Regions from separate parts of the Limosilactobacillus mucosae genome, predicted to be linked through region 3. Evidence: predicted binding sites of a transcription regulator. Region 3 holds the regulator's gene; each other region holds the start of a gene.
What was found. Region 3 encodes CtsR, which represses protease genes until heat stress. Its sites were predicted from a motif close to TTGGTCAAAAAAGGTCAAANA; they were not measured.

Region 1: the regulator CtsR is predicted to act here: its motif matches at 1,243-1,263, upstream of clpP (ATP-dependent Clp endopeptidase proteolytic subunit ClpP).
Region 2: the regulator CtsR is predicted to act here: its motif matches at 1,086-1,106, upstream of H0G69_RS07210 (Bax inhibitor-1/YccA family protein).
Region 4: the regulator CtsR is predicted to act here: its motif matches at 1,169-1,189, upstream of H0G69_RS08120 (ATP-dependent Clp protease ATP-binding subunit).

The regions. Positions count from the first base shown of each region.
Region 1 is NZ_CP058954.1:361,835-364,037, reverse strand. It holds tRNA gene H0G69_RS01645 (tRNA-Arg) at 297-368, shown strand; gene H0G69_RS11040 (hypothetical protein) at 500-631, opposite strand; gene H0G69_RS11035 (hypothetical protein) at 1,033-1,158, shown strand; gene clpP (ATP-dependent Clp endopeptidase proteolytic subunit ClpP) at 1,332-1,925, shown strand; gene whiA (DNA-binding protein WhiA) at 1,979-2,203, opposite strand, start outside.
Region 2 is NZ_CP058954.1:1,457,282-1,459,484, reverse strand. It holds gene murC (UDP-N-acetylmuramate--L-alanine ligase) at 1-1,041, shown strand, start outside; gene H0G69_RS07210 (Bax inhibitor-1/YccA family protein) at 1,145-1,867, shown strand; gene polA (DNA polymerase I) at 2,016-2,203, shown strand, end outside.
Region 3 is NZ_CP058954.1:1,760,861-1,763,063, reverse strand. It holds gene adhP (alcohol dehydrogenase AdhP) at 1-618, shown strand, start outside; gene H0G69_RS08765 (CtsR family transcriptional regulator) at 781-1,248, shown strand; gene H0G69_RS08760 (ATP-dependent Clp protease ATP-binding subunit) at 1,271-2,203, shown strand, end outside.
Region 4 is NZ_CP058954.1:1,642,333-1,644,535, forward strand. It holds gene ptsP (phosphoenolpyruvate--protein phosphotransferase) at 1-351, opposite strand, end outside; gene H0G69_RS08110 (phosphocarrier protein HPr) at 353-619, opposite strand; gene H0G69_RS08115 (protein YkzS) at 750-938, opposite strand; gene H0G69_RS08120 (ATP-dependent Clp protease ATP-binding subunit) at 1,220-2,203, shown strand, end outside.

The DNA of each region.
Region 1 (2,203 bases), 650 kb from region 3:
CTCCTTTAGGAAAATAATTCAATGTTCTTGTTTAGTTTAACATACATTTTTATCCAAAATTGACATTTTTAAGGAAAAAATTCGGAATTTTGGCTGTTAGCTAAACAATCGCACTAACCTACGTTTTTTATAATACTCAAAACCGACTAACTTGTCCATGGAAATGTGTTCAGTTTTAGATAAACCAGCTTCATCCAATTTTTTTGTAAAAATATTCATTTTTTGCTTGCATTTTATCGTCACTGGGGATATTATAATAAACGTTCGTGTTAATTCAGCGAGCTTAAAATTATTTCGCGCCCTTAGTGTAATGGATCGCACGTGAGATTCCGGTTCTCGAGATCCGGGTTCGACTCCCGGGGGGCGCACTTAAATATAAAAAAGCACTGATCAATCTGATCAGTGCTTTTTTATTACCACGAAGTCAAAACTACATCACAACATATTAAAAGACCTCATCCATAATCCTGGATGAGGTCTTCTTAAACGGAAAAGCAAATTACTTTTCTTCAGCTGGCTTTTGCTTAGCCCACTTGCGAATTGCTTCGATTTTCTTTTCCTTCTTAGCCCGCGTGTAACGGTCTGCGACTGGGCGACGGCCTTGTACGCCGTATGGATGTGCTTTACGCATTGCAATATGCCTCCTTTATATCTAACGTAAATAATCAACATTCCAATTATAAAGGTCAGGTTATTAAAAATCAACAACTATTATTGCAACCAACTGATCAGCAATAAATTTAAAAAAATTTTTGGACGGTCGAATTGAATTTTGGACATCTTGCTCACTTTTTATCTTTTTCAACACAAAGGCTATTCAGCATCAAATTTGGAAACGGTAGCACTATTTTCACAAATGAAAATTGATAAACGTTTTCCGTCAATTTGAACTATACCAATTTGATTATTAAAACACTAAATCGCCTTAAACTGGCACTTGTCAATAATACCAATTTGGTGTATAGTCTTAGACATCACAGAGGTTAACAATTAATTCATTCACAATTTCAACTAAACGGGGAGATGAGACTTATGTTTAAAAAGAACATGCACGAACTAAACGAACTTAAAAAAATGATCGAAAACGATGATCGCGCAATGCTGGATGCCGAAATCGCCAACCAAGAACTGAGCATGATCTCAGCTGACTTAAAATAATTCTACCTATTTTATCAACCAGTATTAAGGCACTGCTGCTAACGATATCAGCATCGTTAGCAGCAGTGTTTTTTTCTGACAAAACATTTGACCTTTTCTGACCTATCGAGTATAGTATTCACATAAGTTAGCAATCGATGCTGACTACTGCTAATTAAGAGGGAGGCCAAAGCATGAACCTAGTTCCAACGGTCATTGAACAGTCATCGCGTGGCGAACGCGCTTATGACATCTACTCACGTCTGTTGAAGGACCGCATCATTATGCTGTCCGGTCCAATTGAAGACGACATGGCAAACTCAATCGTTGCGCAACTGTTATTCTTAGATGCGCAAGATTCTACCAAAGATATTTACCTTTACATTAACTCACCTGGTGGCGTCGTAACCTCAGGGATGGCCATCTACGATACGATGAACTTCATCAAGGCTGATGTCCAGACGATCGTAATCGGCATGGCCGCATCAATGGCCAGCGTGCTGGTATCATCCGGTGCCAAGGGCAAGCGTTTCGGTTTGCCACACTCAACGGTTATGATTCACCAGCCTTCTGGCGGCGCACAAGGTCAGCAAACTGAAATTCAGATTGCGGCCGAAGAAATCTTGAAGACGCGCAAGATGATCAATGGTATTCTGGCTGAAAATTCTGGCCAGCCAATTGAGCAAATCGAACGTGATACGGAACGCGATCACTACTTAACGGCCCAAGAAGCCGTTGATTATGGTCTGCTTGACGGAATCATGGAAAACAGCGCCAAACTAAAGTAATTGTTTGACCTAAATAGCTAAAAAAACCACGACTGCCATCCAGTCGTGGTTTTTTAGTTGCTCTTAGCCTGTCGCAGTTCTTCGGCATAAGCATTTAGCTTGCGCAGCCGATGATTAACCCCTGATTTTGAGATCGGGCCGCCTGGTACCAAAACGCCAAGCTCCTTTAAGCTGACCTCTTGATGTGCGAGCCTGGTTTCAGCAATTGCCCGCAGTTTTTCTGGCAAGCTGTCCAAACCGACCATTGAATCGATCAAACGAATATTTTCAATCTGACG
Region 2 (2,203 bases), 300 kb from region 3:
AGCTATCCCGCCACGGTTGAAGAATTAGTTGAGCAGTATACCAGCATTGGCGTTGCCGGAGCCCATGGCAAGACCAGTACGACGGCGCTGCTTTCCCATGTGTTAAGCTCAGTTGCGCCAACGACCTATCTGATCGGAGACGGTGAAGGAGTTGGCACGCCTGACTCGCGGTTCTTTGTCTTTGAAGCTGACGAATACCGGGATCACTTCTTGGCCTATCATCCAGACTATGCCATCATGACCAATATTGACTTTGATCATCCCGATTTCTTTAAGGATATTGATGACGTGCGCGATTCGTTTGAAACGTATGGCAAACAGGTCAAAAAAGCCGTCTTTGCCTGGGGTGATGATGAAAATCTGCGCAAGCTGCAGTTGGATGTACCGATCTATTACTACGGCACCAGTGAAAAAGATGACTTCCGTGCGGTTAATATTCAACGGACGCCGCAAGGATCCACTTTTGAAGCCTGGTTTAAAGATGAGAAGCTGGGCGAGTTTGAAATTCATCTTTATGGTGAGCACAGCGTCTTGAACAGTCTGGCCGTAATTGCGGTTGCCTACATGGAAAAAGTTGACCTGACTGACATTGCTAACGGGCTGGCCAGCTTTTCCGGCGTTAAGCGGCGGTTTGCCGAAAGTCGGGTTGGCGATATGACGCTGATTGATGACTATGCTCATCATCCAAGCGAAATCAAGGCGACGATTGATGCAGCACGGCAAAAATATCCTGATAAGCAGGTACTGGCCGTTTTCCAGCCGCATACCTACAGTCGCCTGCAGGCCTACCTTAAAGAATTTGGTCAGTCTTTGAGCGCCGCTGACAAGACGTTTGTCACGCCAATCTTTGGCTCGATTCGTGAAAATGCCGGTCATGTCTCCAGCCAGGACCTGGAAGACTTGATTCCACAAAGCGAGGGCATTGACATGGACTCCATGGACAAGCTTTTAGCGTACCATGATGCCGTTGTTGTCTTCATGGGAGCCGGCGACATTGAAAAATACGAGGACAAGTATAAGAGTTTGTTAGCAAATGATTAAATCACTTGTCGAAAATGGTGGCATTTGCTACCATTTTTTATATAAAAGACAATATTGGTCAAATTAGTTTGACTGCTTAACTCAATTGAAAGAAGGGGAGTTTATGTTCAACTCTACACCAGAGCCCGAGCAAAGAAGACGCGTCGTCAATGCAGCCGGCTTAAATGGCTTTTTGACCAAGATGTACGGCTTTGTCGGCCTGTCAGTTTTTGTTTCGGCCATCAGTTCGTTTTTGGTAATGACGACTTTTAGAACCGCCGTGTTTGGCTACTTTTCTCAGCACACGGGGATGATGTGGCTGCTGTTGCTGCTGCCAATTGCCCTGTCAATGGGAATCAGTGCTAGTGCCACGCGCAATCCAACTGGCAGCTTTATCATGCTGATGGTCCTGTCGATTATGTATGGAGTCGAGTTTGCCCTGCTGGCTGGTTTCTATACTGGCACTGATATTACGGCAGCCTTTGTTTCGTCGGCAACGATCTTTGTAGTAATGGCACTGTATGGGACGGTTACCAAACGCTCGCTGGATCGCTTTGGGGCTCATGCTACGGCGGCCTTGATTGCTTTGATTCTGGCCTCTTTGATCAACATGTTCTTAAACAGTCCGGCCATTACCTACATCTTTTCCTACATTGCCGTAATCATCTTCGTAATTTTGACGGCTTACGATGCGCAAAAGATGAAAAACATCTACCTTAACTACCAAGATCAGGTTTCCGTTACCGGTCTGGCAATTATGGGGGCCTTGCAGCTGTATCTGGACTTTATCAACCTGTTCATCCAGCTGCTGCAGATTTTCGGCATGGGCAGCGATCGTCGCGACTAACTAATTAAATAAAATTTAGATTGGCTCTGCATCCTTAAATGGTGCGGAGCTTTAGTTTTTATTAGGATAGATTTGGCTTCTAAAAAATGTCAGGGGTGGTGAAAGTCTGTTACAATCAAGAAAGAAAACAAAGGACGAGGTAGTTTAAATGGCAGAAAAACTGTTGTTGATTGATGGCAATAGCATTGCGTTTCGGGCTTTTTTTGCAATGCATAATCAAATCGACAAATTTACCAACCAAAACGGTCTTCATACTGCGGCAATCTATGGCTTTAAACTGATGCTGGATCACGTGCTGACCAACTATCAGCCGGATAAGGCCCTGGTAGCGTTTGA
Region 3 (2,203 bases):
GGCCTGGACCCAGTTGAGGCAACTTCTCTGACCTGTGCCGGCGTTACGATGTACAAGGCACTGAAGGTTTCCGGCATCAAGCCAGGTCAATGGGTATCAATCGTTGGTGCTGGTGGTCTGGGTAACCTGGGGATTCAATTTGCCCACAACGTATTTGGTGCTCACGTTGTTGCCGTTGATGGTAACCCTGACAAACTGGAAGCTGCCAAGAAGGAAGGCGCTGAAGTTCTGATCAACCGTCATGACGGCAATGTTGACGAACAGATCCAAGAAAAGGTTGGCGGCGTTCATGCAGCTGTTGTTACGGCCGTTACGCCAGCTGCCTTTGACCAAGCTGTTGGTTCCCTGCGTCCAGATGGCAAGCTGGTTGCCGTTGCTCTGCCAAAGGGTGACATGCAGCTGAACATCGCCAAGACGGTTCTGGATGGGATCGTTGTTGCTGGTTCACTGGTTGGTACTCGTCAAGACCTGGCTGAATGTTTCCAATTCGGTGCTGAAGGCAAGGTTCACCCAATCGTCAAGACCCGCAAGCTGGAAGAAATCAACGACATGATTCAAGAACTTAAGGACAACAAAGTGGTTGGCCGGAACGTCGTTGACTTTGTACACAACAAATAATTGAATAACGGCTAAGGCAAGCTGATCTTAGCAATCTAAAATTTAAGGCTCATCGTTGTTTTTGCAGCGATGAGTTTTTTTAATTTAAAATCGGAATTTTATGGATATATATGATAAAATGAAGGTCAACATTAGTCAGATAAAGAAAGAGGGGGCGAAATTTTGGAAGACCGCAGTATTTCAGATATTATTGAAGCCTATCTTAAAGAGATTCTTGGCAACTCAGAGCAGATCGAGATACGTCGTTCAGAAGTGGCCAACCATTTCGATGTGGTACCATCACAGATCAATTATGTAATTAAAACTCGCTTCACCCTGCAAAATGGCTACCTGGTTCAAAGTAAACGTGGCGGTGGCGGCTATATCCGCATTGAACGCATCAATCTATTGGATGATGTCGATGTCTTGGACATGCTGATCAATGCAATTGGCGACTCAATCAGTGAACGAGATGCCTTTGACGTGATTCGAACTTTATATGAAGAAAAAGTTATTACACGGCGAGAAGGCGATTTAATGATGGTGATGGTCGCCAAACAAACCTTGAAACTGGATAGTCGAGTTAAAGAAAATCAGCTGCGGGCCCGGGTTTTGACTTCACTGTTGAACCGGCTGCGTTTTGAAAGCTAAGAGAGAAAGAGACGGTGATTTAATGGACAATAATTCATACACCCGAAGCGCGCAAAACGTTTTGCAAATTGCTCAAGAACAGGCACACTACTTTAAGCATCAGGCCGTGGGTACCGAGCATCTGCTGCTGGCGTTGAGCATGGTTTCTAATAGTATTGCGGGCCGTGTCTTGAATCAGTTTAACGTCACCAGCGATGATATTCGCGAAGAAATCGAAAGCCTAACCGGTTATGGTACGATGCAAGAGGCTGATCGCGATACCTATCTGCCTGATTCGCCCAAGCTGCGCAGTATTTTATTGTTGGCTAAGCAGATGGCCCAGCGTCTGCAGGCCCCTCAAATTGGCACCGAGCATCTGCTGTTAGCCCTGCTGAGTGATGATGCAATTCTATCATCACGAATCTTAAGCAATCTGGACGTTAATCCCAAACAGGCGCGTCGGATTTTGCTGCGGCGCCTAGGAATTGCTGAAAATCAGCAGCGGCGGGCACCACGGCGACGTCCTGGTGAAAATGATGGCAGCGATGGTGAGGTTCAGGGAACGCCAACGTTAGACAAGCTGGCTCGTGATCTGACACAGATTGCGCGCAGTGATGGCATGGATCCTGTAGTTGGCCGCGATCGTGAAATCAAGCGGGTAGTTCAGATCCTCAGTCGTCGGACTAAAAACAATCCGGTGCTGATTGGTGAGCCAGGGGTCGGCAAAACCGCGATCGCAGAAGGACTGGCCGAACGGATCGTAGCTGGTCGGGTTCCTGAAGAACTGGCTGATAAGCGACTGATGATGCTGAATATGGGGTCGCTGGTTGCGGGCACCAAGTATCGCGGTGAGTTTGAGGACCGCTTGAAAAAAATCATCAATGAAATCTATCATGACGGCCATGTGATTCTTTTTATCGATGAGCTGCACACTCTGGTTGGAGCTGGTGGTGCAGAAGGGGCAATTGATGCCTCA
Region 4 (2,203 bases), 120 kb from region 3:
TGCATTTTCGGCTAGCCAGCGATCGGTTTCTTTTTTGACCGCATAGCCCGCCGTATATTTATTGGCAACGATCTGGTGCTCAATGGTCTGTTGAAAATCATCAGCCAGCACCAGCTGCAGCTGCATATCGACGACCACCGCCGCCTGTTTGTTGAGTTGAGCATGGGCTCGCTGACAAATCTCCCGCAGTTCATTGGCCGTAATAGCAAAAGAATCATGAAGCCGGGCGACTTCATGATTCACATTATCGGTATGTTGCTGCTTAACGGATAAGTCAGGAACTCCCAGCAAATAGGCCGGCGCGATGGCAATCCCACCGCCAGCCGCGATGCCATTGAGCTGTCTTGACATATTAGTCCGCCAAGCCTTCTTTCTTCATCGTTTCAGCGATGGCTTCGATAGCTTCCTTTTCGTCATCGCCTTCTGCAGTAATCGTAACGTTAGCGTTTTGACCAACACCCAGGCTCATAACACCCATGATGGACTTCAAGTTAACGCTCTTGCCGTTGTATGACAGAGATACGTCAGAAGTGTACTTGGATGCAGTTTGTACCAGAATCGTAGCTGGACGAGCGTGGATACCAGTTTCAGCAGTAATCGTAAAATCGCGTTTTTCCATTGTAATCATTCTCCTTAAGGCTTTGTTGGGCATTGGCAATTGGCAACCAACGCTTTCAATATCACCATTGTAGCAATTGTAAGCGGTAAATACAAGACGATTTCTTGGCAAATGACGCCAAAATGCGGATTTAATCTCGTTTTATCAAATGATAGTGCAATTCTCCGCCCCGTTCGGCTTTCCCTTCAATCTGGGTCCGATACTCATAATCATGATAAATCGGTTGGAAGTCCATAAATTCTGCGGGCGTCACGACAAATTCCTCAATCTTACCGGCGCGCAGATCTTCAAGCAGTTGACGGTAATCTTTGGCAGCCACGAATTCCCCACCTCTTTTCTTGATTGCTCTTCACCTATTTATATTATAACGGATTTTTTTAAATGGCGGGGTTTTTAGCATTCTAATTCAACCAGTGCTAAAATCAAAGGTAGAAAGTTTATCTGCTTTTTGACCTTTGTTGATAAAGCGCATTGTATCAAGTATTGATTAATTTGACTTTTATCGAATAAACCGCTTGATATATTACTAAAAGTAAGTATAATTGCATTATGGTCAAAAAAGGTCAAATATATTTTTGACTTCTGAGGGGGTAAAAATAAATGCTTTGTCAAGTATGCCATCAAAATCCCGCAACGATTCACCTACAAATGAATTTTAACGGTCAACGCATGCAGATTGACCTGTGCCAAAACTGCTACCAAAACATGCAGCAGGCACAAATGAACCTGATGAATGGGGGTAATGGAATGAACAACAACTTTGGCTTCGGCAGTCTCGAAGATTTTATGAATGCCATGAACAACATGCAGGGCCAAGACGCCAACAACCAAGGCAGCGCCAACTTTAATGCTCAATCCAGCAGCAATGGCGGCGGCAAGCGTAACAAAGGTCTGTTGGGGCAATATGGCGTCAACATGACCGACCTGGCCCGCCAAGGCAAGATCGATCCCGTAATCGGCCGTGACGATGAGATAGCGCGTGTAATCGAGATTCTTAATCGGCGGACTAAGAACAACCCAGTTTTGATCGGTGAAGCCGGGGTTGGTAAAACTGCAGTCGTTGAAGGTCTTGCCCAGGCAATCGTTTCTGGTCAGGTTCCGGAAAAGATCGCTTCTAAAGAAATCATCCGCTTAGACGTTGTTTCCCTGGTTCAAGGAACTGGCATTCGTGGTCAGTTCGAACAGCGGATGCAGCAGTTAATGAAGGAAGTTCAGAAGAATAAGAACATCATCCTGTTTATTGATGAGATTCACGAAATCATGGGTGCCGGCAATGCTGAAGGCGGCATGGACGCAGGCAACATCTTAAAGCCGGCCCTGGCCCGTGGCGATCTGCAGCTGATTGGCGCCACGACCATGAACGAATACCGCAAGATTGAAAAGGACGCGGCGTTGGCTCGGCGGTTCCAGCCAGTTGAGGTCAATGAGCCATCCGTTGAAGAAACGATCAAAATTTTAAACGGCATCAAGGGCCGCTATGAAGACTTCCACCACGTCAAGTACACCGATGATGCCATCCAAGCCGCGGCTAAGTTGTCCGATCGCTATATTCAAGATCGGTTCCTGCCCGACAAGGCGATTGAC